Regions from separate parts of the Streptomyces prunicolor genome, predicted to be linked through region 2. Evidence: predicted binding sites of a transcription regulator. Region 2 holds the regulator's gene; the other holds the start of a gene.

The links. Region 2 encodes HspR, which represses chaperone genes until heat shock. Its sites were predicted from a motif close to TTGAGNNNNNNNNNCTCAA; they were not measured.
Positions count from the first base shown of each region.
Region 1: lon (endopeptidase La) is a predicted target of HspR. The motif match lies at 10,157-10,175, and genes of this name have one in related genera.

Region 1 covers NZ_CP108676.1:7,276,331-7,292,130, reverse strand. Annotated here, with positions in the region: gene OG588_RS33710 (styrene monooxygenase/indole monooxygenase family protein) at 1-345, opposite strand, end outside; gene OG588_RS33705 (GTP-binding protein) at 371-1,054, opposite strand; gene OG588_RS33700 (DUF742 domain-containing protein) at 1,035-1,445, opposite strand; gene OG588_RS33695 (roadblock/LC7 domain-containing protein) at 1,442-1,945, opposite strand; gene OG588_RS33690 (nitrate- and nitrite sensing domain-containing protein) at 1,942-4,704, opposite strand; gene OG588_RS33685 (protein phosphatase 2C domain-containing protein) at 5,058-5,846, shown strand; gene OG588_RS33680 (MarR family winged helix-turn-helix transcriptional regulator) at 5,954-6,550, opposite strand; gene OG588_RS33675 (lysozyme) at 6,777-7,613, shown strand; gene lon (endopeptidase La) at 7,717-10,134, opposite strand; gene OG588_RS33665 (DUF4259 domain-containing protein) at 10,531-10,962, shown strand; gene OG588_RS33660 (hypothetical protein) at 11,008-11,418, shown strand; gene OG588_RS33655 (hypothetical protein) at 11,448-11,573, shown strand; gene OG588_RS33650 (Scr1 family TA system antitoxin-like transcriptional regulator) at 12,219-13,070, shown strand; gene OG588_RS33645 (DUF397 domain-containing protein) at 13,082-13,276, shown strand; gene OG588_RS33640 (GNAT family N-acetyltransferase) at 13,376-14,167, shown strand; gene OG588_RS33635 (rhomboid-like protein) at 14,206-15,144, opposite strand; gene OG588_RS33630 (spermidine synthase) at 15,349-15,800, shown strand, end outside.
Region 2 covers NZ_CP108676.1:5,826,827-5,842,626, forward strand. Annotated here, with positions in the region: gene OG588_RS26895 (Yip1 family protein) at 98-1,144, opposite strand; gene OG588_RS26900 (FG-GAP-like repeat-containing protein) at 1,182-2,600, opposite strand; gene OG588_RS26905 (FG-GAP and VCBS repeat-containing protein) at 2,701-4,197, opposite strand; gene OG588_RS26910 (hypothetical protein) at 5,338-5,718, opposite strand; gene OG588_RS26915 ((Fe-S)-binding protein) at 5,905-8,196, opposite strand; gene OG588_RS26920 (MraY family glycosyltransferase) at 8,437-9,459, shown strand; gene dnaK (molecular chaperone DnaK) at 9,556-11,400, shown strand; gene grpE (nucleotide exchange factor GrpE) at 11,397-12,059, shown strand; gene dnaJ (molecular chaperone DnaJ) at 12,129-13,319, shown strand; gene OG588_RS26940 (heat shock protein transcriptional repressor HspR) at 13,325-13,777, shown strand; gene OG588_RS26945 (PA14 domain-containing protein) at 13,852-15,800, opposite strand, start outside.

The DNA.
Region 1 (15,800 bases), 1.4 Mb from region 2:
GCCGGCCATCTTGACCCGCTGGTCGACCGACTGCGCGTACCCGTCGAGCTTGCCCACCCAGTCGATCGCGCGCTGTGTCGGCCCCGGGTCGTGCGAGCCGGGGGCGGCGACCGAGACGCCGAGTCCTTCGATCCTCGGGGCCTGGGACTCCCAGAAGTTCAGCTGGAGATCGCGCTCGTACTGCAGTGCCGTGGTGAACATGCACTGCGTCGACATGACCCGCCCGGAGCGGATCTCGTCCGCCGTCCGGTTGGACATCAGGGTGACCTCGTACCCGTGCGACTGGAGTCCGAGGGCGAGCTGGAGCCCGGACTGACCGGCTCCGACGACGAGTATCTTCCGCATACGGGTGGTGGCTCCTTGGTCGCGACTACTCGGGGGTGACGTCCAGCGCGTGGGCGACGAGCGCGAGCAGGGTCTCGATGGCCGAAATCCGCCGTCGCGCATCCATGATCATGACAGGTACGTGCGCGGGGATCGTCAACGCCTCCCGCACGTCGTCGGGTTCGAACCGCTCGCTGCCGACGAAGTGGTTGACCGCGACGACGTACGGCAGTCCGCAGCTCTCGAAGTAGTCCAGCGCGGGGAAACAGTCCTTGAGGCGGCGGGTGTCGGCCAGCACGACGGCGCCTATCGCGCCGCGCACCAGGTCGTCCCACATGAACCAGAACCGCTGCTGGCCCGGCGTACCGAACAGGTAGAGCACCAGGTCGTCGTCGAGCGTGAGACGGCCGTAGTCCATGGCGACCGTGGTCGTCATCTTGTCCGGGGTGGCCGTGAGGTCGTCGGTCTCCTCGCTGGCCTCGGTCATCAGCGCCTCCGTCTGGAGGGGCTGGATCTCGGACACGGCGCCGACCATGGTGGTCTTGCCGACGCCGAAGCCGCCGGCCACCACGATCTTCGTGGCGACGGGCGCGCGCGTGCGGTCCTGCTGCCAGGGCCGCAACTGCTCCTCGTCGTCGAGGAGTTGCTTCTCGTCCTTGAGCAGTCGCTTCTCGTCGTTGAGGAGCGGGGAGACGCCGTAGGCGGCGGCGTCAGAGACGACGGAGTCCACTCAGCACCTTTTCCAGCAGAGCGCGGTCAGGACGGCCCGTACCGTGAGCGGTTCCGGTTCCGTACACACGGATCTTTCCCTGGTCGGCGAGATCGCTCAGGAGCACGCGGACCACGCCGAGCGGCATCTTCAGCAGCGCGGCGATCTCGGCCACCGTGCGCATACGGCGGCAGAGTTCGACGATGGCCCGCATCTCCGGCATCACCCGGGTGTTGAGGGAACCATTCGTCAACTCCTTGCGCTCCTCCGAGGCTTCGAGCGCCGCCACGAGGGTCTCCACGAGGAGGACATGGCCGAATCGGGTACGGCCGCCGGTGAGCGAGTAGGGGCGTACCCGGGCGGGTTTGCGGTCGCCGCCGCGCACCGGGAGCTTGTTGGGCGTACGGCTCATCGCGCACTCCCCGTGGTCGCGTCTTCGAGGGATTTCCGAAGCTCGCTGCGGAGTTCGGGCGTCAGGACGTGGCCGGCGCGGCCGACGAAGAGTGCCATGTGGTACGCCACGACGCTCATGTCGCAGTCCGCGGAGCCGTGCACGCCGAGCAGCGAGCCGTCGCTGATCGACATCACGAAGAGGCTGCCGTCCTCCATCGCGACCATGGTGTGCTTCACCGGGCCGGAGTCCATCAGCTTCGCGGCGCCGACGGTGAGGCTGCCGATGCCGGAGACGATGGTGGCGAGGTCGGCTGCGGATCCTCGTGGTCCGGTGCGCTTGGCTTCGAGGGCTTCCTTGGCCTCGGCGTTCCTCCCCGGATCGGAGGAGAGGAGCAGCAGGCCGTCGGAGGAGACGACCGCGACCGACTGGATGCCGGGCACTTCCTCGACGAGGTTGCTCAGCAGCCAGTGCAGGTTGCGGGCTTCACTGCTCAGTCCGAAGGTACTGGGCGCGGTCAACTGCTTGCCTCCTCGACGGTGCCCCCCGTGGCTGCTTCGGATCGTTCGGGTGCGCTGCGCGGGGCCGGGACCGGGTTCTGGCCGGTCCTTTCGGCGATTTCCACTTCTACGTCCTTGTAGCCCGCGGAGGCGCCTGCGCGGAAGCCGCCGAGTCTGCGGCGCAGGGCGTCAGCGTCGACCGCGCCGGTTCGCTGGCGCTGGGCCTGGGCGGGTTGGGTGATCTTGGGGGTGCGTTTGGGGAGGCCCTTGTCCGTGACGGGGTCTTCGTCCTGGGCTCGTTCGTGTTCTACGGCTTCGGCTTCGCCGTCAGCCGTGAATTTGTTCCCACCCGCACCACCCGTGACGCTCTCGTCGTCGGGTGCGGGTGGCCCCTGTGGGGCGAACTCGCCGTCGGCGGCCGGCCGTTCGTCCGCCGGCGTGACTGCTTGGTCCTCCGGCGTCAGTGGCAGCAGGAGTTCCATCGTCATTTCCGCCGGGGACTCCGGCGGCGTTGCCGCGGGGGCCTCCCGTACCGCTACCGCCTGTTCCGCCAGGGCGACCAGCGGGTCCGGGTGTTCGGAACGGCCGTGCAGGACGTTGGAGTTGGCCTCTGCGGAGGCGCCGGGGAGGGAGTACGAGTGGGTGTCGGCGGGGGCCGGGGTGGAGGACGGGACCGCTGACGTGGGGGAACCTGCCAGCAGGGCGCTCGGGATGACCACGACCGCCGCGATGCCGCCCTGCTTCTGGTCGCGGAGCTGGACGCGGACGCCGTGGCGGTGGGCCAGGCGGGCCACGACGTACAGGCCGAGGCCCAGGCCCTCCTCGCCCTCCTGGTCGTAGGGGGACTCCGGGTCGAACTCGGTGAGGCGGGTGTTGAGGCTGGTCATGCGGTCGTCGGTCATGCCGATGCCCTCGTCCTGGACGGAGAGCATGACCTCGCCGTTCTCCAGGAGCCAGCCGGAGATCTCGACGGGGGTGTCCGGCGGGGAGAACGAGCTTGCGTTCTCCATCAGTTCGGCCAAGAGGTGGCTCAGGTCGTCCGCCGCGAAGCCTGCCACGTGTGCGTGCGGGGGGAGTGCCGAGATGCGGACGCGTTCGTAGCGCTCGATCTCGCTGACCGCCGCGCGGACCACGTCGACCAACGGGACGGGCCCGGCGTGCTGTTGGACGTGTTCGGTGCCGGCGAGGACGAGGAGGTTCTCGTTGTGGCGGCGCATGACCGTGGCGAAGTGGTCGAGTTTGAAGAGGGTGGCGAGGCGCTCGGGGTCCTGCTCGCGCTCCTCCAGGCCCTCGATGACGGCGAGTTGGCGCTCGACCAGGCCCAGGCTGCGCAGCGCGAGGTTGACGAAGGTGCCGCCGATGCTGGTGCGCAAACGCTCCAACTGGGTGGCGGAGTCGGTGACTTCGGCGCGGAGTTCCTCGCGGGCGTCGGCCATCTTCTGGCGCTGGCCGACGAGGTGCTTGCGGTCGGCCTCCAGGGTGGCGATGCGCTCGTGGAGGGCGGCGGCGTGCGCGTGCAGGGCGTTGACCGACCGGACGACCTGGGCGAACTCGTCGTTGCGGCCGGTGAACTTGATCGGCTCCTGGGTCGCCGGGTCCTCGGCCTCGGCCAGCCGCGTCGAGCCCCGGCGCAGGACGGAGAGCGGGCGGGTGAGGGTGCGGGCCATGGCGGTGGCGATGCCCACGGCGAGCAGCATGAGGGCGCCGAGGATCGCGATGCGGAGTTCCAGCGCCTTGACGTCGTCGTCGCGCAGCTGGGCGAGGCCCTTGGCGCGGTCCACGTAGAGCGCGGACTCCTCGCCGCGCATCAGGTCGACGCGGGCGGAGAGCGCCGCGTCGAGCTTCTTCGTGCTGGTGTCCAACTGGCTGTCGGAGAGCGTGGGTTGGGCGGTGAGGGAGGTGAGGTACTTCTCGGCGGAGTTGACCTCGGGTCCGGTGACCGTGGAGTCGTAGCCCGCGACGGCGTCCTTCGTGGCCGTCTCGCGGAAGTCGGCGAGAGCGGCGTCGGAGCGCAGCCGGGCCTGCTGGGCGGCGGCGCTGAGGGCGTCGCGCTCCTTGGCCTGGGCCTTCGTGGAAGTGGTCTCGGTGACGGAGAGACCGGTGATGGGGCTGATGACCGTCTCGGTGGTCGTCGGCACGTTCAAGGCCGCGAGAAGCAATCCCCTTGTGGCGGCGGCCTGTTGGACGGCGGCGTCGAGTTCGGCGAGCGCGTAGGCGCCGGAACCGGCCCGCGGCGGCATCTGCTCCGCCAACTGCTCGGCGAGCCGGTGCAGTTCGGTGATGGCACCGGAGTACGCGACATGCGCCTCCAGCGCGCTGCTCTTGCCGGTGAGCGCGGCCCGTCGTACGGCGGCGACGTCGTCGAGGTCCGAGCGGAGCGCGGCGGAGATGTCGGTGTCGGCGCGGAGCTCCTCGACCTGGCGGTCGACGCGGGCGCTGCGGTCCTCGGCGGGGGCCTGGGACTTGGGGCGCCCGGCGGCGATGTACGAGGTGACCTCGTCCCGCTCGTCGGCGAGGGAGTGGGCCAGCGACAGCGCGTCCTGGGTCTGTCCGGCGAGCGTCACCAGGTCCTGGGAGTCGCTGAGTTGACCCGAGGCGGCGATGAGGGAGGGGGCACCGGCCGCGGCGATGGCGGCGGCCACGACGGCTACGGCGATGATGAGCCGGTTGCGTACGTGGGTACGGCGCCCGCTGCCCGCGGGGTCGGGCACGGCCGCAGGGGTGGCGCCCCCCGGAGGGGCCGTCTGCTTGCCTGTGCGCCGCGGCCGCTTCTTCTGCACCGGTGCTCGCATTCCTGACTCGTCATACCCATGGGCCCGGGTGACGCTCCGTCATCCCGGTACGGCGACCCTCCCAGTGCCGGTAGGCAGTGGTCGCGCATCGTCCGGCCCGCCACCCGAAGGAGTGAACCCCGGAGGGGAGTTGGCGGGCAAGTTCCGGCGGCCGGTCCAGGGGCCTCGCGCGCCGTGCCGGTTGGACGTGAGCGGCGGGCTTTGGCAGGATTCGCCGCCACGCATTCCCGGAGTGATCCATTCCAGCCCAAACCAGGCGCCTGACCTGCACGACTACGTCGATTCGACCATGCGTGCCAAGCTTTTGCGGAGCCTGTGAAGAGGTCGTGCAGACTGGCCGTATGCGTACGGAACTTGTGTCGGAACCCGGCGACCCGAACCGCCCCAACGAGGACTTCGCGAGCGTCGGCCTTCCGGCCTCGGGACAGGGCGGTTCGCTGATCGTCCTGGACGGTGTGACACCGCCGAGAGGCGAGACGGGGTGTCTGCATTCGGTCCCTTGGTACACCGCGCGCCTCGGCGGAGCACTGACCGAACTGACCGTTTCCTACCGGGATCTGACCCTGGCGGAGATTCTCTCCCGGGCGATCCTCCGAACAGCTGAGGCCCACGCCACCACCTGTGACCTTTCTCACCCACGCACCCCACAGGCAACGGTCGTAGTGGCCCGCTGGTCACCCCAGGAGGTCGAATATCTGGTCCTCTCGGACTCGGCCCTGCTGGTCGAATCACCGGCCGGCGAGGTGACCGCCGTACTGGACGACCGCCTGTCCCGCCTGCCCCGCAGCGCTCTGGCGACGGACGCCATGATCGACACCACGCTCCGCAACAAGGAGGGCGGCTTCTTCACGGCCGCCGCCGATCCGTCGGTCGCGGCCCGCGCGGTGACGGGGTCGCTCCCGCGCACCGACGCCCGCACCCTCACCGCCCTGACGGACGGGGCGACCCGGTGGGTGGACAAGTTCGGCCAGGGCGACTGGGCGGACTGCTTCGCGCTCGTAAGGAAGGACGGGGCGGCGGAACTGGTGGCCCGAGTACGGGAGTTGGAGCGGGCGGACGAGGAGACGCGGACGTATCTGCGGCGGAGCAAGACGCACGACGACGCGACGGTCGTGTACGTCGAGCTGTGAACGGCCTCTAGGTCATGGGCACTTCTCCGTTCCGTGTCACTTCTCCGTTCGGTGTCACTCTCCGTTCGGTGTCACTTCTCCGTTCGGTGCCGCCTCCCCGTTCGGTGTCACTTCTCCATGACGCCGTTCAACTGGTGGATCAGCCGGGCCAGTTCGGCCACCTCGCGGCGGTCCCAGTGGGAGAGCTGGCTGACGTAGCGCGCCCGCCGGGCCTCGCGGACGTGGGCGACCCGGCGGCGGCCCTCGTCGGTGAGGTCGACCAGCCAGGCCCGGCCGTCCGCCGGGTCGGGCTCGCGGGCGATCAGCCCCAGGTCCTCCAGGGCGCGGAGCTGGCGGGACATGGTGGCCTTGCCGACGCCGATGTAGGCGGCCAGTTCGGTGGCCCGCTGCCTGCCGTACTCGTCCAGCCGGACCAGCAGGCCGTACGCGGCGGACTCCAGATCGGGGTGGACCTCGCGGGCCATCTCGCCCTGGTTGGCCCGGGCCCGGCGCAAGAGGAACGTCAACTCGCGTTCCAGGGAAAGGTATTCGTGGTCGACGGCGAGTCCGTCGGGGCCCACGGACAGCGTGCCGGCGTCGCCGGAAAGGTCGCCGCCGGAAAGGTCGCCGCCAGAAAGGCCGCCGCCCTCGCCGGAGAGTCCGCGGTCGTCCACGGGAAGCCCTCCGTCGTTTCTGTCCTCGCCCTTGTGCACGTCAGCACCCATTGGTCCGCTTTCCCGATCGTGAAAGTTTCCGCCAAACACCGTCATCGCCGCAGCTCCGCCAGTATTTCGCAGGGCTAGACCAACGGCGTCGTCCGGACCCCCTTCCCACGCGGTCTTCTGGATGCGTAGCTTCCTTACCAGGCAACGACTGGCATGGCCACGCCAACATCAAATCCCTCTCCCTCCACTCCCCCACCGCGCTCCACCGCGCCCTCGGAGGCAAGCCATGCCCCACGCCACGCCCGCGGACAGACCCCGAACGCCCCGCCTGCGGCACGTCCCCCTCGCCTTCTCCCTCGCCCTCTCCGCAATCCTGCTGGCGGCACTCCCCCATCCGGCCGGCGCCGCCACGGTCCCCGCCCGCGGTTCCGCCTACATGGGCATCGGCGTCCTGGCGCACGACGGCCAGGACGGCTCGCCCGCCGGCACTGCCGCCACCCAGACGGAGGGCGTCGACGTCAGCGCCTACCAGGGCAACGTCGCCTGGTCGACCCTGTGGAGCAGCGGGGTCAAGTGGGCCTACACGAAGGCGACCGAGGGGACGTACTACACGAACCCCTACTTCGCGCAGCAGTACAACGGCTCCTACGGCGTCGGCATGATCCGCGGCGCCTACCACTTCGCGACCCCGGACACGACGAGCGGCGCCACCCAGGCCAACTACTTCGTCGACCACGGCGGCGGCTGGTCCAAGGACGGCCGCACCCTCCCCGGTGTCCTCGACATCGAGTGGAACCCGTACGGCGCGTCCTGCTACGGCAAGTCGACGGCGGCGATGGTCAGTTGGATCGCCGACTTCCTGTCCACGTACAAGTCCCGCACGGGCCGGAACGCGGTGATCTACACGGCGACGAGCTGGTGGTCCTCCTGCACGGGCAACTCCAGCGCCTTCGCGTCCGCCGACCCGCTGTGGATCGCGCGGTATGCCTCGGACCCGGGGACGCTACCGGCAGGGTGGTCGTTCTACACGATGTGGCAGTACACGTCGTCGGGGCCGACGGTCGGGGACCACGACAGGTTCAACGGCGCGCTGGACCGCGTGGTCGCCCTCGCCAACGGCTGACGAGCCGTCCGTACTACGGCGAAGGCCCGGGCCTCCCTTACTACGGCGAAAGCCCGGGCCTCCCTTGAAGAGACCCGGGCCTTCACCTACCGGTGGACGTCCGTCACGCCGCCACCGGAACCTCCGACGTCGCGCCGTTCGTCGCCGGCGACAGCGCCAGCTCCAGGACCTGGCGGACGTCCGTCACCGCGTGGACGTCGAGCTTGTCCAGGACCTCGGCCGGGACGTCGTCCAGGTCGGGCTCGTTGCGCTTCGGGATGATGACGGTGGTGACCCCGGCCTGGTGCGCGGCGAGCAGCTTCTGCTTCACGCCGCCGATCGGGAGGACCCGACCGGTCAGGGAGACCTCACCCGTCATCGCCACGTCCGTGCGGACCAGTCGGCCGCTGAGCAGCGACGCCAGGGCCGTCGTCATCGTGACGCCCGCGCTCGGGCCGTCCTTCGGCACCGAACCCGCCGGGAAGTGGATGTGCACGCCCCGGTCCTTCAAGTCGCCGACGGGCAGCTCCAGTTCGGCGCCGTGCGAGCGGAGGAAGGACAGGGCGATCTGCGCGCTCTCCTTCATCACGTCACCCAGCTGACCGGTCAGGGTCAGACCCGCCGCGCCCGTCTCCGGGTCGGCCAGCGACGCCTCGACGTAGAGGACGTCACCACCCGCGCCGGTGACCGCGAGACCGGTGGCGACACCGGGTACGGCCGTGCGGCGCTCGGCCGGGTCCTGGGCGGACTCGGGCACGTGGTGCGGCCGTCCGATCAGGGCGCGCAGGTCGGCGTCGGTCACCGTGAACGGCAGCTCGCGCTGGCCCAGTTCGTGCTGAGCCGCGATCTTGCGCAGCAGCCGGGCGACGGACCGCTCCAGGGTGCGGACGCCGGCCTCGCGGGTGTACTCACCGGCGAGCTTGCGCAGCGCGCTCTCGTCGATGACGACCTCGTCGTCCTTGAGCCCCGCCCGCTCCAGCTGACGCGGGAGCAGGTGGTCGCGGGCGATGACAACCTTCTCGTCCTCGGTGTAACCGTCCAGCCGGACCAGTTCCATACGGTCGAGCAGTGCCTCCGGGATGGCTTCGAGCACGTTGGCCGTCGCCAGGAACACCACGTCGCTCAGGTCGAGTTCGACCTCCAGGTAGTGGTCGCGGAAGGTGTGGTTCTGCGCGGGGTCGAGCACTTCGAGCAGGGCCGCCGCCGGGTCCCCCCGGTAGTCGGACCCCACCTTGTCGATCTCGTCCAGCAGGACCACCGGGTTCATGGACCCGGCCTCCTTGATGGCCCGGACGATACGACCGGGCAGCGCACCGACGTACGTACGCCGGTGTCCACGGATCTCGGCCTCGTCCCGCACCCCACCGAGCGCGACCCGCACGAACTTCCGCCCCATCGCATGCGCGACGGACTCACCGAGCGAGGTCTTACCGACACCGGGCGGACCGACGAGCGCGAGCACGGCACCACCGCGCCGACCGCCGACGACTCCCAGGCCCCGCTCCGCGCGCCGCTTGCGCACGGCCAGGTACTCGGTGATGCGCTCCTTCACGTCGTTCAGACCGGCGTGCTCGGCGTCGAGGATCGCCTTGGCGCCCTGGATGTCGTACTCGTCCTGGGTGCGCTCGTTCCACGGCAGTTCGAGAACGGTGTCCAGCCACGTCCGGATCCACGACCCCTCGGGCGACTGGTCGGAGGACCGCTCAAGCTTCTCGACCTCCTTGAGCGCGGCCTCGCGGACCTTCTCGGGAAGATCGGCGGCCTCGACGCGAGCCCGGTAGTCGTCGGACTCCTCACCGTCGCTCATGTCCCCGTTCAGCTCGCGCAGTTCCTTGCGGACGGCTTCGAGCTGACGCCGCAGCAGGAACTCACGCTGCTGCTTGTCGACGCCTTCCTGCACGTCCTTGGCGATGGTCTCGGCAACGTCCTGCTCGGCGAGGTGATCCCGCAGGTGCTGGGTGGCGAGCTTCAGCCGGGCCACCGGTTCGGCGGTCTCCAACAGCTCGATCTTCTGTTCAGTGGTGAGGAAAGGCGAGTAGCCAGAGTTATCGGCAAGCGTGGACACATCATCGATGGCCTGCACGCGGTCGACGACCTGCCAGGCCCCGCGCTTGCGCAGCCAGGCGGTGGCCAGCGCCTTGTACTCCTTCACCAGCTCGGAAACGGAACCGGGCAAGGGTTCGGGCAGGCTCTCGTCGAGCGCGGTGCCCTCCACCCACAGTGCGGCACCGGGCCCGGTGGTCCCGGCCCCGATCTTCACGCGGCTACGGCCGCGGATCAGCGCACCCGGGTCGCCGTCGGCCAGCCGGCCGACCTGCTCGATGGTGCCGAGCACGCCGGTGCTCGCGTAAGTCCCGTCGATCCGTGGCACCAGCAGGACCTTGGGCTTTCCGGACTCGGACCGCGCGGCGGCCTGTGCGGCCTCCACGGCGGCGCGTACATCGGTGTCGTTCAGGTCCAGCGGAACCACCATTCCGGGCAGCACGACCTCGTCGTCGAGCGGCAGCACGGGCAGGGTGAGCGGTGTGGACGTCGAAGCCATGATCTCCCCTTAGGCAGTCAAGTTGAGCTATGCCGACTCAATGCTTGGGCGCCTTCGATTGTTCCCCACCCCGTGTTCGCCGTGAGCGATCAGGCGTAGTGCGCTGGGTTCCGTGCAGGTCAACACGGAAATGGGGTGGGGGCTTCCCGGGGGGGCGGGGTGCGTGCGGGGGCGGGGTGCGCTGACGGGGTGGCGGGGGGAACGGGGTCCTGTGACGTGCTGGTCGGGACTCGACGCCCGATCTCGACGGCCGACCTCAACGGCTGACCTCGGCGCCCGACCTCGGCGCCCGGCCTAGGCGCCCGACCTCGACGTCCGACCTCGACGTCCGATGTCAGTGGCGCCTGCCACGATCCCCTGACGCGACGCCATCACGATCACGATCAGGAGAGACGCATGGGCACCTGGGATGTCGGCCCCTTCGACAACGACACCGCGGCGGATTGGTGCGGCGACCTCGACGACGCCTCCCCGGACGCACGTCAGGGCTTGGTGCGGGACACCCTCGCCCGAGCGGCCGAGACCATCGATTTCCTCGACGCGCACGTCGCCGACGAGGCCATCGCGGCAGCGGCCCTGGTCGCCGCGCAATGCCCCGGCGGCGATCCCGCCCACCCCCACTACGGCCCGGACGAGCCCGTCCCCGACCTCACCGGTCTACGCGCGCTCGCCCTTCGGGCCCTCGACCGCGTCATGACCGAGCCGTCCGAACTCCTGGAACTCTGGGCGGAACCGGACGGCAGCCCCGGCCTCTGGCAGGCGACCATCAACCGGCTCCGCAGCACGCTCACACCCCGGCCACCAGAAGAACAGCTCCACCTGAGCTGACCCGCGCAGCAGCGCACCCACCCGTTCCCAACCCGAAAGGTCCACATGAGCTGGGACGTTCTTCTCCTCCACCTGCCCGACGACATCACCTCGGCGCAGGACATACCCGACGACTACGCCCCGCGCCCACTCGGCCCACTGCACGAAGTCCTCGCGACCGTGAGCCGGGCCGAGCCCGAAGCCGACCTCTCTGATCCCACCTGGGGCGACCTCACCGGACCCACCTGGTCCATCGAACTCAACATCGGCTCGGACGATCCCGTGGACTCGATCATGCTCCACGTCCGCGGCTCCGGCGACGACGTGCTCCCCTCCGTCTTCCGCCTCGCGGACGCCTTCGGCTGCAAGGTGCTGGACGGCTCCGCAGGAGAGCTGATCACTCCGGGAGGGCCCTCGGGGTGGCACGCGTTCCAGGAATTCCGCGACCGCATGTTCGGCCCTTCCGAAAAGGGCTGATCATCCGTGCCGAGGAGGCTCACAGCGTCATGGAACAGCTGCCCGAAAGCGCGGACCGGGACATCTTCGCGGAGCGGTACGAGGGGCTCCGCCGCGATCGCCCGGACGACTTCGATCTGAGCCGGGACGAATACGGCCGAGGCTTCTACTCCTGATCCAGCCGACTCGACCGAAGCGTGCCTGACTCGAACGTGCGGGGGTGCTCGACGCTCGGGAAGGGTGAGGCGCGAAATTGTGACACTTTGCGCAAAGGTGTCACGCTTCTACGGGCAGGGTCTCCTCCGGCAGGGGGCAGCGACCACGTCACGCCGCCACACACCCCGGCGCACCCCACATCAGCTCGAACCACACGACCTTCCCCTGAGTCGGCCCCACCACGAAGCTCCCCCAGGCGTCGGCGCACAGCTCCACAAGGGCGAGACCGCGCCCCCCTTCGGCATACGGCTCCGGGCAACCCGTCGGGTTCGGCGGCAGGAACCCCCCGTCCCAGACGCTGGCCCGCAGCCGCTTGTCCGCCCACTTGAGACTGAGGGAGGCGGGGCCGGGGGCGTGGCGGGTGAGGACGGAGCGGGCGATGGCGGGGGCGAGGGGGTCGTGGGGAACACGGAGGATGTAGCGCCATTCGGAGGGGGTTCGAGCCGGCGTTCGTCCATGGCAACTCTCCTGTGCCGAGGTGGAGTTGATTCGAGGCTCACCGTAGGCCGGTTCACCTAACTAGTGCCACCAGATGACACAGGTTGGCAGCCGAATAACCCGAACGAGTGAATGACATGTCGTGCGGCGACCGATAGGAAGGGGCCATGGCTTCACGGACCTTCATCACCGAGCGCCAGCGGCGCCTGGGCACCGAGCTGCGGCGCATGCGCGAGAACTGCGGGCTGACCATCCAGGAGGCGGCCGACCGACTCGGCACGAACCGCTCCCACGTCACCAACATGGAGCTGGCCCGCTTCGGAGTGAGCGCCGAGCGCGTGCGCACGCTGGCCGCCCTCTACGACTGCCCGGACACCGGCTACGTGGACGCCCTTGCCGCGATGGCCGGGGACCGCACACGCGGCTGGTGGGAGGGATACCGAGGGTCCATCACGGCGAGCGGTCTCGACCTCGCCGAACTCGAATACCACTCCACGAGTCTGCGGGTCTTCGTCGCCATGCACGTGCCGGGACTGCTGCAGACCGAGCAGTACGCGCGTGCCGTGTTGTCCGAGACCGTTCCGGCCTGGCCCATGCCGGAACTCCGGCGATGGCTCTCATACCGTATGCGGCGCCGCGACATCCTCGACCGGGACGATCCGCCCGCCTGCACCTTCGTGATCCACGAGGCAGCGCTACGGCTCCAGTTCGGCGGCCGAGAGATCATGCGGGGTCAGCTGCAGGAACTGGTCGACGCCTCACGACGCCGGAACGTCACCCTGCGGGTGATCCCCTTCAGCGCGGGCGGTTTCCCCGTTCCTGGGCTCACCGTGACGTACGCCTCCGGCGCGGTGCCGCAGCTCGACACCGTTCAGCTCGACAGGGCGACCACCACTGAATTCCTTGATGCGCAGACCCAACTGGCGAACTACCGTGCACTGATGGAGCGCATCACCAAGGCCGCGCTCCCCGTGAAGGAGTCACGGGAGTTCATCCGCACCCTTGCGGACAGCACTTGAAAGTTGGGGACATGCCCGAGATCACCTGGCAAAAGTCGTCCTACTCCGGCTCGGGAGAGACGAACTGCGTTGAAATCGGCGCCACTCCACACACCCTCGCCCTCCGCGAAAGCGACAGCCCCACCGTCGTACTCAACACCGACCGCCCCCAACTCACCGCCCTCCTGCGGCACATCAGGACCACCACACCCCGCCCCCGCCATTAATCAGTTGCCCCAGCTCACACACCTCGTACCGTCTCCCCCGTGACAGAGCCGGAATCCGAAACCCAGACCCAGACCCTCCTCGCCGCCTACGACAACCAGATGCGCGGCGCCGCCCCCAACCCGCCCGCCGGGGTGACGTACGAGAAGGACGGGCCGCTGCTGCGGATCGTCGGGGAGACCCGGGGGTTCGTGACCGGACCGCGCGACCTGGGCCTACGGGGGCATGCGCTCGATGAACTGATCGCGCGGCAGCGGGACTTCTTCGCGGCGCGTGGGGAGCGCGTGGAGTGGAAGATCCGGGGCCATGACGAACCGGCCGACCTCACGGACCGGCTGCGCTCGGCGGGCTTCGTGCCCGAGGATCAGGAAACGGTGCTGATCGGGCGGACCGACGAACTGGCCGTAGGCGAGCCCGTGTTGCCGGAGGGCGTCACCGTGCGCCGGGTCTCCGACGAGGCGGATCTGCGCCGGATCGGAGCCATGGAGTCGGCGATCTGGCGCATCGACCTGACCTGGCTGGCGACCGAACTGCTCGGCCGGATCACCTCCACCCCGGACGAGATCGCGGTCTACGTCGCAGAAGCGGAAGCGGACGGCGAGGTGATCTCCGCGGCCTGGCTGCTCTTCTACGGGGACTCCGAGTTCGCCGGGCTGCGCGGCGGTTCGACCGTCACCGAGTGGCGCGGCAAAGGCATCTACCGCGCCCTCATCGCCACCCGAGCCGCCCTCGCCGCCGCCCGCGGAGTGCCGTACCTGCACGTGGACGCCTCGGACGACAGCGCGCCGATCCTGCGCCGGCTGGGATTCCGGGCGATCACCACGACCACGCCGTACGTGTGGTCACCGGAGCAACCGCCCACGAAGAGAACCGATTTGGCATCTCGGGACTGAAGAAGAAGCTGAACGCGGGCGGCTAACCACGCGGGGAGTCAGACCCCCGAAACCTCAACCCGAGCCGCCCCAGACCCAGCCACCCCAGCCACCCCAGTCGCCCTTGCGGCTCGATCCTCCCGTGCCGCCCGCGCCCACCGCCGTATCAACGGCCACGTCGCGACACCTATCGCCAGCGAGATCAGATGACCCCAGTTCGTCATGGGGTCGGTGAACGCGATCAGGTCCGCGACCAGTGACCAGCCGAACAGGACGATCAGCGGGAGGCCGAGCCACGGCCGGAGCAGACCGGCCAGCGCTCCTATGCTCGTCGCCACGCCGAAGCTGATGCCGTAGTCGAGGCGATGGAGGGAGGTGGCGGGGAGGTGGCCCGCCAACACCGCGATTCCCACGGTCCCTTCGGTCGCCAGCGTCGCCAGGATGTGCCCGGACAGAAAGACACCGGCCGCCCGCACCCCGCCGATCCGGCGTTCCAGCGCGGTCAGTACAAGCAGGAACAGGAACGCGTACGGCGACACCATCCCGCCCACGATCCACATCGCGCTGGCGACCAGCACGAGGAACGGGTCGCGGAGGAGGTGGGTGACGTCCGTACTGGATGCCTGGTGCAGTTGGGTCACGAAGGTCGGATCGGCGTACTGCGCCACCAGCGAAGTTACGACGAGCAGCAACCCGTAACCGAAGGTGAACGGCGTCCCCGTGGGCGTCGGCAGCAACCGCCAGGGGTGGAGGCGGCGGAGTGCGAGCAGGACGCGCGACTCACCGGGGATGGCAGGGGTGGACGCCGAGACGGACACCGCGGCCGAAGTCCGAGCGGCGAACCCCAACTCCCCCACCGCGTCCGGCACTTCCCGCTGTCTGGGCATCGCGTCCAGCAGACCGGAATCCAGGGGCGCAGCCGACCCGAACTCGTCGGCCAGGGGCCCGCCCGGAGGCGTGGCGGGGGCCTGGGTGTCGGCCGTCGCGATCCGTTCCACGGTGAGGCGCTCCTTCCGGTTCCACCCCACCCTTCGCCGTCCCACCTGCCGCTGTCTATGACCGACGCCACGCGAGAGCCGATTCACAGCAACCTGAAAGCCTTCTCACGCGTCCGCCGGTACCTTGCGCCCTGACGCACCCGGACGAGTGCGCCGTGGGTCAATTCGGCTGCACAATCCGGTGAAACTGCCAGGATGAGTCGCATGACCACCGCGTACGACAGCACCACGTACGACAGCCCCGTTGTCCTGGACCGTCGCGAGGGCCCCTACGGCGAGGTGGTGCTGCGCCGGCATGGGGAGTTGCTCCAGATCATCGCCAACGGGTGCTTCCTGATGGACACTTCGGACGGGCGGTCGGAGCGGCTGCTGGTCGACGTCGCGCGCGATGCCCTCGACTCTCGCCCCGATCCTCATGTGTTGATCGGCGGACTCGGCGTCGGCTTCTCACTGGCGCATGCCGCCGCCGACGCCCGGTGGGGTCGGATCACGGTCGTCGAACGGGAACCCGCGATCGTCGAATGGCACCGATCGGGGCCCTTGTCGGCGCTCTCCGCGGCCGCTCTCGCCGACCCCCGGACCGACATTGTGAAAACGGACCTAGTCGCATTCGTCAATGAGACTTGCGCCACTTTTGACGCGCTCTGCCTCGACAT
Region 2 (15,800 bases):
TATCCACTGTCCACGGCTTGTGGTCCCACGTACTACGCGACGAGGACGGGCTCCCCATGTGACATGGGAGCCCGTCCTCGTCGTAGCGGAGAAACCTCTAGAACGTGCCCAGTTTCACGATCGACAGCAGGGCGATCAGTTGGATCGCCGAGGCGCCCAGGGCCTTTGGCCAGGGGAGGTCGTGGGAGCGGGCGACCATCATCGTGAGGAGGGTGCCCGCCGCTACCCAGGTGGCCCAGCCGAGGGCCTGGACGAAGGTCGCGTCGCCGCCGAAGAACATGGCGAAGATCAGGCGGGGGGCGTCCGTGAGGGACATGATCAGCATGGAGAGGCCGACTGTGGGCTGCCAGGCTCCGTCGCCGCCCAACTGGCGGGCCAGGGTGTGGGTGACCACGCCCAGGACGAAGGACGACAGCACCATGGCCACGGCCGTGATCAGGACGATCGGCACCGCGTTCGCCAAGGTGGCGTTTATGGCGTCCGCGCGGGCGCCGTCGAAGCCGAAGACCGCGAGCAGGCCGTAGAGGAACGTCACGATCAGGGCGGGGCCCCACATCGTGTAGTCCCGCATCTGGAGGAAGGTCTGCTGGGGGGCGAGGACGATGCCTCTCAGCAGGTCCTTCCAGTGCAGGCGGGGGCCGACCGGGCCGGTGGGGGCCTGGGCCGAGCCCGCGCGGTACGTACCGCCCTGGGTGTACGGGTCCTCCCCTACGGCGAAGGCCTGGGTGCTGCCCGGGTTGTTCGCCGCGTACGGGTCCGGGGTGCCCGGGTGGCCGCCCTGGCCGTACCCGCCGCCGTCGCCGAAGTACTCCGGCTCGTCTCCGTAGGCGCCGTTGCCGCCGTTTCCGGCGTTCCCCTGGGACCACTGCCGACCGCCGCCGCCGTTCGCGGGGCTGCCGTACTGAGGTTGCTGCTGCGGGTACGGCTGCGGGGCCGCGGGGTAGCCGTACGACGGCTGTCCCTGCGGCACCGGGGGTGCCTGCTGCCCGTACGGAGGTTGTTGAGGGCGCGCTTGCGGGGCCCTGCCGTCCCGGCCGCCGCGTCCGATCCTGAATCCAGCCACGTCATCGAACGTACCTGGTTCCGCGCGGACGCGTGCCGGGCCGGGGCTTTCGGGCGGGGCTTTGCTGCCGAGCTGTGACATCCCCTAAGGGGAAGGCGGGAGGGGCCTTAAGGGAGTGCTACGGGAGCATTCCGACGCCGAGCCGCGGAGCGCCCGACGTCGAGACGCCCAGCGACGACGGGCCGTAGGCGACCGCGTTCTTCGTGGTCAGGCCGGTGGTGGCACCGCGCAGGGTCCATACGGCGCCGTCCCCGCCGTTCTCGTCCATCGCGCCCACCGACAGGTCCGCGTGGCCGTCGCCGGTGAGGTCGGCGAGGTGGACCGCCGAACCGAAGTGGTCGTTGTCCTCGTTCGCGCCCGGGACGCCCGCCGTGTTCTGGCTGAAGGACTGGGCGCCGGACGCGGTCAGGCCGGTGGACGAGCCGCGCAGCAGCGTGACGTTGCCGGTCAGGTCGGCCGAGCCGATCTTCTCGTAGTCCGCCGCGATGGCCGCGTCGGCGTATCCGTCGCCGTTCACGTCGCCGAGCGAGACCGACCAGCCGAAGGCGTCGTTCGTCTCGTCGGCGCCCGGGACGCCCGCCGTGTCCTGGTCGATCGTCTGGGCCGGCTCGGGGTCGACGCCCGAGGTGCGGCCGAAGTGGATGCCGATGGAACCGCCGAGGTTGCCTTCGACGGCGCCCCAGTACTCGCCGGTGACCACGTCGTCGTAGCCGTCGCCGTTGATGTCGCCGACGGCCGCGACCTCGCTGACCTCGTCCAGTACGGACTCGTAGGCGAGACCCGAGGAGGCGCCCCGGAACACCGTGGCGCCGTCGAGGTAGGCAACGGTGGCGACGAGATCGTCGGTGCCGTCGCCGTTCAGGTCGCCGGAGGCGAAGGAGACGACGCCGCCGGAGCCGGTCCGGATCGGGGCGGTGACCTTGTACTTCGACGCGGCGCCCGACGTCTTCGTGAAGCCGCCCCTGCTGACCCAGACGTCCGTGCCCGTGCTGCCGACCGCGAGGTCCGCCTTGTGGTCGCCGTTGAAGTCGCCGACGGCGAGGGACTGGCCGAAGGCGTCGTGGGCCGTGGGGGCGGGATCGGCCGCCGTACGGCCGCCGGACAGGCCGGAGGCTCCGCCCCAGACGATGATCGCGGTGCCGCCGTCGGTGTCGGTGCCGAGGTCCTCGCCGGGGGCGCCGATCACGAGGTCGGCGTATCCGTCGTTGTTGAGGTCCCCGGAGGCGAGGGCCGAGCCGAAGTTGTCGCCGTGTTCGGCGGAGCCGGGGATGCCGCTGCTGTTCTGGGTGAGGACCGTACGGCGGGAGGCGCTGATGCCGGACTTCGAGCCGTAGTTGACGACCACGGCACCGGCGGACGTCTTGCCGCCCACGGTCGCGGTGGGCGCCGCGGTCACCAGGTCGCGGTAGCCGTCGCCGTTGAAGTCGTCGGAGTACTTGGCGGTGGCCGCGGACGCGGGGGCGGTCAGCACGAGCGGGGTGAGGCCCGCGAGGAGGAGAGCGGCGGCCAGGGCGGTGGAAGTGGGGCGGCTGCGCAAGGGAGTTGGCTCCAGGAGGGGAGGGGGGAATGGAGGGGACGGGAGAGCGCCGGGCCCCTGACGGAAGGTCACGGGCCCGGCGCTGAAGGCGAGTTGGGGACTAGTCGGCGAACAAGCAGCCGAACTGCGGGGTGCCGGACGTCGATACGCCCGCGGCGCTCGCGGAGATCCAGCGGGAGCCGGTCGTGGTGATCTTCGTGCCGTTGGACGGGAGGTAGGTCACCGCGCCGTCGCCGCCGTTCTCGTACGAGCCGACGAGCAGGTCCGCCTTGCCGTCGCCGTTGACGTCGTCGAGCTTGACGTCGGCGCCGAACAGGTCGCTCTTCTCGTCGTCGCCGGGGACACCGGCCGTGCTCTGGGCGAAGGACTGGACGCCGGTGGTGGTGTTGACGCCGCTCGCCGAGCCGTAGACGACCGTGACCATGCCGGCGTTGGTGTTGGCGCCGAGGTCCTCGTTCGGGGCGGAGGCGACGACGTCCTGGTAGCCGTCGCCGTTGACGTCGCCCAGGTCCAGGTCCCAGCCGAAGGCGTCGCCCTTCTCCGAACTGCCGGGTATGTTCCCGGAGTTCTGGGTGATGCCGGTGGTCGAGGCGGGGCCGGACGCGGAGCCGTAGGTGATGTTCACCTTGCCGCCGTTCGCCGAGTCCGGGACGGTCGTACCGTCGCTCGTCGTGGCGTCCCAGCCCGCGCCGCTGACGATGTCGCCGTAGCCGTCGCCGTTGATGTCGCCGATGCCGGTGACGATGCCGGGCTTGAGGGTCTGCACGCCCGCGATGCTCAGACCGCTCGCGGCGCCGGGCACGTAGTAGTTGGTGTTCCAGCCGCTGGACGTCTGCGTCTCGTAGCCGTCGACCACCAGGTCGGTGCGGCCGTCGCCGTTCACGTCACCGGCCGTGAGGTGCCGCGGGCCGTACGGGAAGCCGGTCGAGCCGGCCTGGATCGGGGGCTTGATCGTGTAACGGCCGCCGGGCTTGCCGGTGGAGCTGCTGAAGCCGCCCTTGTAGACGTAGAGGGTGGCGGCCGAACTGCCCACCGCCAGGTCCGCCTTGCCGTCGCCGTCGAAGTCGCCGGCGGCCAGGGTCTGGCCCCAGTTGTCGTGCCCGGACACGGCCGGGTCCGGTACGTCGCTGCTCTTGCCGGTGAGGCCGCTCTTGGATCCCCAGAGGATCGCGAGGGCGCCGCCGTCGGTGTCGGTGCCGACCTTCTCGTACGGCGAGCCCACGGCGAGGTCGTCGTAGCCGTCACCGTTGAAGTCGGCGTACGCCGTCGCCAAGCCGAAGTAGTCGCCGGCCTCGGCCGTGCCGGGCACGGTGCCGGAGTTCTGGCTGATGACCGAGCGCTTGGCCGAGGTCACGCCGGAGGCACTGCCGTACAACGCGACGATCTGGCCGGCGTTGGCGTGGCCGCTGACGGAGGCGCCGGGGGCCGAGGCCACGACGTCGCCGATTCCGTCGCCGTTGAAGTCGGCCTTGGCGACCTTGAACGAGTCGGCGGCGGTGGCCGTCGTCGCCGAGAGCGTGAGCAGACCGCCCGTGAGCGCGGCAGCGGCGGCCGTCGCGAGGGCGAGGCGCAGATGCGGGTGATGCTTCTGGTGCATGCGGGGTTCTCCTGCGGCATGCGGGGGATGCGTGGCTGGCATCCGCGTCGATGGGGTGCGGACCGTCCGTGTTTGCTGGGAGTTGTCCCTGACTTCACGGGTGGTTGGCGATCAGGAGACCTGTGATGGTGCGCAATGGTTGTACGTGACTTCGGAGGCGGGCGGGGTTGTCGGGTCGGGTGTGGCGCTGGCAGCCGCCGCTGTCTCAACTCGTCGCCCTGAGCTGTCACTTGCGTACGTTGGGGAGTGGCCGTTGGGCCGCCCGCTTCTTTGTGAGTGTCGGGCTTCCGTGCCCCGAGTAAAGGGCGCTCCCTGCGGTCGCGTCGGCTGCGCCGATTCCGCTGCGCTTCACCCTTGACTCGGTGCACTCCAGCCCGTTGGAGAAGCGAGCGGGCGGCCCCGAGGGATGGGTGGCCGGCTGCGAGTGCCCTTGCCTGTGCTGCGTTGTGGGCCGGTGTGGAGGGTGCGCGCTCGCGTCTCGCCTGCACGCCGGGCCGGCTCAGCGGCCAACGGTGAGTGGTGAGTGCTGAGTGCTGAGTGGTGAGTGGTGAGTGGTGAGTGGGGACTTGAGCCGTAGGCATGGGGCCATGGGTAATAGGCCATGGGCCATGGGCCATGGGCTCCGGGCTGCGGGCTGCGGGCTGTAGGCGGGGTCGGGTCGGTTCTGGGCGGCGGCCCGGAGGACGGCCCCCACCGCCCGGCCCTCCCTGGCCCTCCCCGGGTACCCGGGGTACCCGGTTCGCAGAAGTGTGACAGTTTCAGCGGAAGTGTCACACTTCCCCGACCCACCCACCGCCCTGGCCCCCCTCACCGCCCCGGCCTCCCGCCTGCCCTGCCTCCGACCTTGTCTATGGCTCAAGTCCCCACCCGGGGCTGGCCGCTGAGCCGGCCCGGCGTGCTGGCGAGGCGCGAGCGCGCATCCGTCACCCCGGCCGACAACGCAGTACAGGCAAGGGGATGTGTGCCTGGCCACCCGTTCCTCCGGGCCGCTCGCTCGCTTCTGAAACGGGCTGGAGCGGACCGAGTCAAGGGTGGAGCGCAGCGGAATCGGCGCAGCCGACGCGACCGCAGGGAGCGCCCTTTACTCGGGCCGCGGAAGCCCGACACTGGCTGAGAAGCGAGTGGCCCAACGTCCACGTATCAAGCCGCGTTCGCTTCCCCACGGCGGCTCGCGAGCAGGCCTCCCGCCGCGCCCAGGGAGACCAGGCCCATGCCGGCAGCCGTCGCGATGCCCTTGACGCCGTCCATCGAGAAGTAACACAGCGCGGCCACACCGCCGTTGAAGAGGAACAGGAACCACAGGGTCGACGGCTTCGACAGGAACGCCTTGATCTTCGGCTTCTTCGCGATGCGTGAACCGGCCAGCAGCGAGACGGCGATACCGGTGTAGGTGGCCGCGGTCTTCGCCGTGCCGTCCAGCACCGCCCCGGAGGCCGTGCTCGCGACGAGGCCGCCGACGAAGAACGACCAGAGCAGCAGGTTGGCGACGAGCGACTTCAGGGTGGCGAGCAGCGACTTCACGGGAGTTCCTTCGGAGGGGATCGGAGGGGCGTGATCTCTGACCTCTACGATTCCGCCGCGCGCTCGCCGTCACGAGGGACCGTTCTCCCGGATCAAGGGTGTAGCCCGCTACACCCTTCCCCTACGACGACAGCGCCCCGCACTCTCCGAGGAGGGTGCGGGGCGCCGTCGTAGCGGATCGGGCTGTTACTTCACCGGCTGGGGTTCCGGGGCGTTCTCCGGTTCCGCGGTGCCCGCCGGGGGCTCGTCCTCGGAGGGCTTCCTGACCGAGTCGAGGAGGAGCTGGGCCACGTCGACCACCTGGATCGATTCCTTGGCCTTGCCGTCGTTCTTCTTGCCGTTGACGGAGTCCGTGAGCATGACCAGGCAGAAGGGGCAGGCCGTGGACACGATGTCCGGGTTCAGGGAGAGGGCCTCGTCGACGCGCTCGTTGTTGATGCGCTTGCCGATGCGCTCTTCCATCCACATCCGCGCACCGCCGGCGCCGCAGCAGAAGCCGCGTTCCTTGTGGCGGTGCATCTCCTCGTTGCGCAGGCCCGGGACGCTGGCGATGATCTCGCGCGGGGGCGTGTAGATCTTGTTGTGGCGGCCCAGGTAGCAGGGGTCGTGGTAGGTGATGATGCCCTCGACCGGGGTTACCGGGACCAACTTGCCCTCGTCCACGAGGTGTTGGAGCAGCTGGGTGTGGTGGATGACCTCGTAGTCGCCGCCGAGCTGCGGGTACTCGTTGCCGATGGTGTTCAGGCAGTGCGGGCACGTTGCGACGATCTTCTTCGCCGACTTCGGCTTTGCCGACTCGGCCACGACCTTGCCGTCGTCGTCCAGTTCCTCGCCGAACGCCATGTTCAACGCCATGACGTTCTCCATGCCGAGTTCCTGGAACAGCGGCTCGTTGCCGAGCCTCCGCGCCGAGTCGCCCGTGCACTTCTCGTCGCCGCCCATGATCGCGAACTTCACGCCCGCGATGTGGAGGAGTTCCGCGAAGGCCTTCGTGGTCTTCTTCGCACGGTCTTCCAGCGCGCCCGCGCAGCCGACCCAGTACAGGTACTCGACCTCGGTGAGGTCCTCGATGTCCTGGCCGACGACCGGGACCTCGAACTCGACCTCCTTGAGCCACTCCAGGCGCTGCTTCTTCGCCAGGCCCCAGGGGTTGCCCTTCTTCTCCAGGTTCTTGAGCATCGTCCCGGCCTCGGACGGGAACGCGCTCTCGATCATCACCTGGTAGCGGCGCATGTCGACGATGTGGTCGACGTGCTCGATGTCCACCGGGCACTGCTCGACGCAGGCGCCGCAGGTGGTGCAGGACCACAGGACGTCCGGGTCGATGACGCCGTTCTCTTCGAGGGTGCCGATCAGCGGGCGTTCGGCCTCCGCGAGGGCAGCGGCGGGGACGCCTGCGAGCTGCTCCTCCGTCGCCTTCTCCTCGCCCTCCATCGACTTGCCGCCGCCCGCCAGCAGGTACGGGGCCTTGGCGTGCGCGTGGTCGCGGAGGGACATGATCAGGAGCTTGGGGGAGAGCGGCTTGCCCGTGTTCCAGGCGGGGCACTGCGACTGGCAGCGACCGCACTCGGTGCACGTGGAGAAGTCCAGCAGGCCCTTCCAGGAGAACTGCTCGACCTGCGATACGCCGAACACGTCGTCGTCGCCCGGGTCGGTGAAGTCGATCGGCTTGCCGCCGGACGTCATCGGGAGCAGGGCGCCGAGGGAGGTCTCACCGGTCGCGTTCCGCTTGAACCAGATGTTCGGGAAGGCCAGGAAGCGGTGCCAGGCGACGCCCATGTCCGTCTTCAGGGCGACCGTGATCATCCAGATGAAGGAGGTCGCGATCTTCACGCCGGCGAAGAGGTACGTGAGGTTCTGGAGCGTGGAGACGTCCAGGTGCTCCAGCGCCGACACCACCGGGTACGAGATGAAGAACGACGCCTCGTACGCGTCGACGTGGTGCTGGGCGCCCTCCAGCGCGTGCAGCATGAAGATGCAGACGCCGACGATGAGGATGACGGCCTCGACGAAGTACGCCTGGCGGAAGTTCGAGCCGGCGAAGCGGGACTTGCGGCCCGGCTTGTTCGGCTTGTTCAGCTGGCGGATCGCGATCAGCACGAGGATGCCGATGACCGTCATCGTGCCGATGAACTCGACGAAGACGTTGTACGGCGGCCATTCGCCGATGATCGGCAGCAGCCAGTCGGCCTGGAAGAGCTGGCCGATGGCGTTGACGATCGTCAGCAGCAGCGAGAAGAAGCCCACCGCCACGAACCAGTGTGCGACGCCGACGACACCCCAGCGGTTCATCCGGGTGTGGCCGAGGAACTCCTTGGCCACGGTGACGGTGCGCTGCACGGGCTCGTCGGTGCGGGTGCCCGCTGGCACGTTCTGGCCGAGTCGCATGAAGGTGTAGATCTGCAGGACGGCGCGGGCGAACAGCGCCACACCGACCACGATCAGTACCAGCGACACGATGATCGCGGCGAGTTGCATTTCAGGGCTCCTCGGGCCTGCGAGGGGTCATGGCATCACCACTCAGCACATTACTAAGCGGTAACTTAATCGGTTCGACCGAGACTACCCCTATCTTGCGTCGCACTGTAGCCAGCCGTGCGGTGATCTGTGTCGCTGAGGGTTGCCTAAAAAGGCCAGCTCCGGGCTCGTTCTCAAGCTTGTTACGGTCTGATCGTGTTATTCGTACTGAATTGGTACATTTGCGTCTAATTTAGATCCGTGCTCTACGGGATTCTCGCCGCCACGACCGCCCTGCTCCTCGCCGCCGTCCTCGCCGCACTGCTCCGGGTGCCCGCACTGCGGGCGGGGATCGTCGACCGCAGACGGCGGACGCGTCCGGTACCGCTGCTCGGGGGACTCGCCGTCGTGCTCGCCGTCGTCTCGGTGACCTGGGCGTGCCACTGGACCGGCGTCGCGCCGCTCGGCGACGGGGTCGGCGGGTTGCTCGGCACCGGGTCCGCCGTCGCCGCGCTCGGGCTCGTCGCCGACGTGTGGCGGCTGAAGACGCGGTTCCTCGTTCTCGGTACGGCCGTGGCGGCGGCCTGTGTCGTGCCGTACGGCGAGATCGGGGTGCCCGGGGGGCTGCTGGCGGTGGCCTGGATCGTGTTCGTCGCCGGTGCCTTCAAGGGGCTCGATCACGCCGACGGGCTCGCCGGGACCCTGGGGGTGGTCACCGCCTTCGGGGTCGGGGCCTGTGCCGCGATGGAAGTGATGGACGGGCTCGCGGTGCTGCTCAGTGTGCTGGCCGCCGCGCTCACCGGGTTCCTGATGCACAACTGGCATCCCGCGCGGATCGCGCTCGGCGCGTGCGGGTCGCTGTTCACGGGGTTCGTGCTCGCCTCGGCCGCCGTCATCACGCAGGCCGGGCGCGGGTTCGGGTCCAGTGCGGGGGTGTTGTTCGCGCTCACCGCCGTCGCGAGTGCGGATGCCGTCCTGGTGTTGCTGTCGCGACGGCTCGCCGGGCGGGCGTTGCTGCGGGGTGGGCCCGACCATCTCGCCCACCGGCTGCGGCGGTTGGGGCTCACTCCGCAGGGGGCGGTGGTGCTGGCGGGGATCGGAGGGTTCTCCTCGGTGCTCGTCGGGGTGCTCGTGCACAACGGGTGGGCGAGCGAATCCGGCGTCGCGTGGGTGGCGGGCGGGGTCCTGGTCGTCGTATTCGGACTGCTTAAAGTCACTGTCTACGGGGCGCGGCGTGCCGCATCTACGCAGGTCAGGGCGCAGTTGCGTGTAAGGAACGGATAAGAGTTGAGCCTGCTCGACTCAGCTCTGTTGACCCAGCGGTGAGTGTCGTGCACACTTGAGTCCGTTCCACTCAAGTCATTGCTGGAGGAATCAACCATGGCACGTGCGGTCGGCATCGACCTGGGCACGACTAACTCCGTCGTCAGCGTTCTTGAAGGCGGCGAGCCCACCGTCATCACCAACGCAGAGGGCGCCAGGACCACGCCGTCCGTCGTCGCCTTCGCCAAGAACGGCGAGGTGCTCGTCGGAGAGGTGGCCAAGCGCCAGGCGGTCACGAACGTTGACCGGACCATCCGTTCCGTGAAGCGCCACATGGGCACGGACTGGAAGATCGAGCTGGACGGCAAGAGCTTCAACCCGCAGCAGATGAGCGCCTTCATCCTGCAGAAGCTGAAGCGCGACGCCGAGGCCTACCTGGGCGAGAAGGTGGCCGACGCGGTCATCACCGTCCCGGCGTACTTCAACGACTCCGAGCGTCAGGCGACGAAGGAGGCCGGCGAGATCGCGGGCCTGAACGTCCTGCGCATCGTGAACGAGCCGACCGCCGCGGCGCTGGCGTACGGCCTCGACAAGGACGACCAGACGATCCTCGTCTTCGACCTCGGTGGCGGCACCTTCGACGTGTCCCTCCTGGAGATCGGCGACGGCGTCGTCGAGGTGAAGGCCACGAACGGCGACAACCACCTCGGTGGTGACGACTGGGACCAGCGGGTCGTCGACTACCTGGTGAAGCAGTTCGCGTCCGGTCACGGCGTGGACCTGGGCAAGGACAAGATGGCCCTCCAGCGTCTCCGTGAGGCTGCCGAGAAGGCCAAGATCGAGCTGTCCAGCTCCACCGAGACCTCGATCAACCTGCCCTACATCACGGCGTCCGCCGAGGGCCCGCTGCACCTGGACGAGAAGCTCACCCGCGCCCAGTTCCAGCAGCTGACGGCCGACCTGCTGGAGCGCTGCAAGACGCCGTTCCACAACGTCATCAAGGACGCCGGCATCTCCATCAACGAGATCGACCACGTCGTCCTCGTCGGTGGCTCCACCCGTATGCCCGCCGTCGCCGAGATCGTCAAGGAGCTGACCGCCGGCCAGGACGCCAACAAGGGCGTCAACCCGGACGAGGTCGTCGCCATCGGCGCGTCCCTCCAGGCCGGTGTCCTCAAGGGCGAGGTCAAGGACGTCCTGCTCCTCGACGTCACCCCGCTGTCCCTCGGTATCGAGACCAAGGGAGGGATCATGACCAAGCTCATCGAGCGCAACACCACGATCCCGACCAAGCGGTCCGAGATCTTCACCACCGCCGAGGACAACCAGCCCTCCGTGCAGATCCAGGTCTACCAGGGCGAGCGCGAGATCGCGGCGTACAACAAGAAGCTCGGGATGTTCGAGCTGACCGGTCTGCCGCCGGCCCCGCGCGGTGTCCCGCAGATCGAGGTCTCCTTCGACATCGACGCCAACGGCATCATGCATGTCACGGCCAAGGACCTCGGCACCGGCAAGGAGCAGAAGATGACCGTCACCGGCGGCTCCTCGCTGCCGAAGGACGAGGTCGACCGCATGCGCCAGGAGGCCGAGCAGTACGCGGACGAGGACCACCGTCGCCGCGAGGCCGCCGAGTCCCGCAACCAGGGCGAGCAGCTCGTCTACCAGACGGAGAAGTTCCTCAAGGACAACGAGGACAAGGTCCCCGGCGAGGTCAAGACCGAGGTCGAGGCCGCCGTCGAGGAGCTGAAGGCCGCGCTCAAGGGCGAGGACACCGCCGAGATCCGCACCGCCACCGAGAAGGTCTCCGCCGTCTCCCAGAAGGTCGGCCAGGCCATGTACGCCGACGCCCAGGCCACCCAGGCCGCGGGCGGTGACGCCCCGGGTGCCGAGGCGCCCAAGGCGGACGACGACGTGGTGGACGCCGAGATCGTGGACGACGAGCGCAAGGACGGTGCCGCGTGACGGAGGAGACTCCGGGCTTCGACGAGAAGCCCGACGTCCCTTCCGGCGCCACCCCCGACGACGCCGAGCCGCAGGCCGCCGCCCCCTCCAGCAGTGGGGAGGGGGCGGCCCCGGCAGGGGACGCAAGTGCACAGATCGCCGGTCTGACCGCTCAGCTGGACCAGGTGCGCAAGGCGCTCGAAGAGCGCACCGCGGACCTTCAGCGGCTCCAGGCCGAGTTCCAGAACTACCGCCGCCGGGTCGAGCGCGACCGGATCGCGGTCAAGGAGATCGCCGTGGCGAACCTCCTGACCGAGCTGATGCCCACGCTCGACGACATCGGCCGCGCGCGGGAACACGGTGAACTCGTCGGCGGTTTCAAGTCGGTGGCGGAGTCGCTGGAGACCGCCGCGGCGAAGATGGGACTGCAGCAGTTCGGCAAGGAGGGCGAGCCCTTCGACCCGACGATCCACGAGGCCCTCATGCACTCGTACGCGCCGGACGTCACCGAGACGACCTGCGTGGCGATCCTGCAGCCCGGGTATCGCATCGGCGAGCGCACGATCCGCCCCGCGCGGGTGGCCGTCGCCGAGCCGCAGCCCGGTGCCACGGGGACCGGCAAGGCGGAGGACGAGTCCGAGGCCGGCGACGAGAAGGACAACGGCCCTGAAGAGGGCTGATGTAGCTGACGTAACCGTCGTAGCTGACGCAGCCGACGTATCGAGCGGACCGAAGGAGGGACGTCGAGGATGAGCACCAAGGACTTCATCGAGAAGGACTACTACAAGGTCCTCGGCGTCCCCAAGGACGCCACCGAGGCCGAGATCAAGAAGGCGTACCGGAAGCTCGCCCGCGAGTTCCACCCGGACGCCAACAAGGGCAACGCCAAGGCCGAGGAGCGCTTCAAGGAGATCTCCGAGGCCAACGACATCCTCGGTGACCCCAAGAAGCGCAAGGAGTACGACGAGGCCCGCTCCCTCTTCGGCAACGGCGGCTACCGCCCGGGGCCGGGCGGCGCGGGCGGCGGCAACTTCAACTTCGACCTGGGCGACCTCTTCGGAGGCGGCGCCCAGGGCGGCGGTGGCGCCGGGGGAGCCGGCGGCTTCGGCGGCGGGATCGGTGACGTCTTCGGCGGCCTGTTCAACCGCGGCGGTACGGGCACGACCCGTACCCAGCCCCGGCGCGGCCAGGACATCGAGTCCGAGGTCACGCTCAGCTTCACGGAGGCCATCGAAGGGGCCACGGTCCCGCTGCGGATGTCCTCGCAGCAGCCCTGCAAGGCCTGTTCGGGCACCGGCGACAAGAACGGCACACCGCGCGTGTGCCCGACCTGCGTCGGCACCGGCCAGGTGGCGCGCGGCTCCGGCGGCGGTTTCTCGCTCACGGACCCGTGCCCGGACTGCAAGGGCCGGGGCCTGATCGCCGAGCACCCGTGCATCGAGTGCAAGGGCAGCGGACGCGCCAAGTCCTCGCGGACCATGCAGGTCCGGATCCCCGCGGGGGTCACGGACGGCCAGCGCATCCGGCTGCGCGGCAAGGGCGCACCGGGTGAACGGGGCGGTCCCGCAGGCGACTTGTACGTCATGGTGCACGTCGACGCGCACCCCGTGTTCGGCCGCAAGGAGGACAACCTCACGGTGACGGTCCCGGTGACCTTCACCGAGGCGGCGCTCGGCGGCGAGGTCAGGGTGCCCACCCTGGGCGGACCCCCGGTGACGCTGAAGCTGCCCCCGGGCACGCCGAACGGCCGGACGATGCGGGCCCGCGGCAAGGGCGCCTTCCGCAAGGACGGCACCCGGGGCGATCTCCTCGTCACCGTCGAGGTGAGTGTCCCGAAGGACGTCACGGGGAATGCTCGTGACGCACTGGAGGCGTATCGAGAGGCGACCGCGGGCGAGGACCCGCGGGCGGAGCTGTTCCAGGCCGCGAAGGGAGCATGAGAGTGATGGACGGCCGTCGACGCAACCCGTACGAGCTGACCGAGGAGACCCCGGTCTACGTCATCTCGGTGGCGGCCCAGCTCTCCGGCCTGCACCCGCAGACGCTGCGCCAGTACGACCGCCTCGGCCTGGTCTCCCCGGACCGCACGGCCGGGCGCGGTCGGCGCTACTCGGCCCGCGACATCGAACTGCTGCGCACCGTCCAGCAGTTGTCGCAGACCGAGGGCATCAACCTGGCCGGCATCAAGCGCATCATCGAGCTGGAGAACCAGGTGGTCGCGCTCCAGCAGCGCGTCGCCGAACTCCAGTCGGCGGTCGAGGGCGCGGCGGCGACGATGCAGCAGCGCGAGGCCGCGGTGCACGCGTCGTACCGGCGCGACCTGGTCCCGTACCAGGAGGTCCAGCAGACCAGCGCGCTGGTGGTGTGGCGGCCGAAGCGGCAGCAGTCCTCGGACTGACGTCCACGCTTGCACGCAAGAAGGGGCCCGGAGGATCCTCCGGGCCCCTTCTTGCGTGTCACGTGCGGTCCGGGTCAGTCGCCCCAGATGCCGTACGCCTCCTGCTCCCGGATCTCTTCCAGGCCCGCCGGGTCGGTGTAGATCGCCCGGTAGTAGTACAGCGCGAGTCGGTCCTCGTGCACCGTGGTGTCGAGGTGGAACTGCGGGTTGCCGACCTTGCCGGTGGCGAACGTGGTCCAGGCTCCGGCCGTCGCGTCCCACTTCTCCCAGCGGTAGTCCGTGAAGTCACCGCACGGCAGGTCGTAGATGGTGACACCGCAGCGGACGTAGAGCTCCGGGTAGCGGTCCTCGACGACCTTGGTGCCGGTCCAGCCCGGCGGGCGGGTGTCCGGCAGGGTGACGGACACATCGGCGGGGTGGTAGGCGTCCGGACTGGCGTTCTCGTCGTAGAGCGGGGAGCCGTCCAGGGCGGCGACCTTGTAGACGTGGGTGGCGCCGTCCGGGACGGTCGGGCAGAGGACCTCGGTCGCGGCCGATGAGCCCCCGTTCCAGCAGTTCCGCTGCCAGACCGTCTCGCCGGTCTCCGGGTCGGTCGCGCTCTGCCAGACCGCGTAGCCGGTGACGTCGTCGTCGGCGGGCGGGGTCCAGTTCAGGCGGACACCGAGCGGGACCTGTTGCGCGGTCAGGTTCTCGACCGGTGCCGGGCGCTGCGTGTCCGGCGTGGTCTCCGTGGCGGCCGGGCCGGGCTGCGAGGTGTGACCGTACGGGTCGACGGTCACGATCCGGTACTCGTACGTCGTCTCGGACGCGCCCGAGATGTCCCAGCAGCCGCCCCGGAGCAGCTTGTCGCCCGCGTACGCGGGGAGCTTCTCACCGGTCGCCCAGGTCCAGGACACCGTCGGCGGCTCCAGGACGTCGTTGAACAGCTCGTTCGGCTTGCACAGGTCCACGGTGGTGCTCTCACCGGTCGCCGGGTCGGTGCGGAGGATCCGGTACGAGAGGAAGGGGCCGCCGTCGAAGGTCCACGGGTCGATGCTCGCCCACGAGATCATCACCCCCTCGTCGAACCGCGTCGCGGTCGTCTCGTACGCCGGGATCGCCTCGGGCCGGTCGGCCATCGTCAGCGTGATCTCCGTGGGGGCGGCCGCGTTGCCCTTGGCGTCCACCGAACGCACCGCGTACCGGTAGGTGTCGGCGACCGCGGCCAGCTGGCGCGGTGCGAGGTCGGTCTCCTTGGTGGTGCCCTTGCCGGGCACCGCGTCGAGCCAGCCGCCGGTCGCCGGGTCGAGTTGGAGGACCTGGTAGCTCGCCGCCCCGTCGACGGGGGACCACACCAGGTGCGGAACGCCCGACCGGTACTCGACCCGGGCACCGGTGACGGGCGTCGGCGGGATCAGGTCGGTGGTGGTGAACCTGGTCGCGGCGGAGTACGCGGACCAGTTGCCGGCGGCGTCCCGGGCCCGGCCCCGGTAGGTGACGGCACTGCCGTCGGAGGGGTAGGTGGTGTCGCAGATCGCGCCCTTGGTGCCGGTGTAGACGGTGATCCACTTGCCCGTCGCGGTGTCGAGGCGCTGCATCTCGTACAGGGCGATGTCGGCCTTGTTCTCCGCCGTGGTGACGAGTTGCGGGGCCGCGTAGGGCGAGAGGTCCGCGCAGCCGTCCAGGTCCACGAACGGCGCGGCGGGCGGGGTCCGGTCGGGGGTGATGACGGGCTTGTCCGCGCCGCCCGCCGACTGGTTGCCCGCCTTGTCGTGGGCGCGGACCTCGTAGTAGTACGTGCCGCCGGTCGCGGGCGGGGTGTCCGTGTACGACGTGGAGGTGGTCGTCGCGAGCGGCTTGGTGCCGAACGAGGTGCCCTTCAGGCGCCGGTAGACCCGGTAGCCGGCGAGGTCCGGCTCCTTGTTCTTCGACCAGGTGAGCTTCGCCCTGCCGGTCGCGGAGGCGTACGTCACCGACGTGCCCGTCGGGGCGAGCGGCTTGACCTTGTCGACGGTGGCCGAAGTCCGGGGCGGATACGTGAACT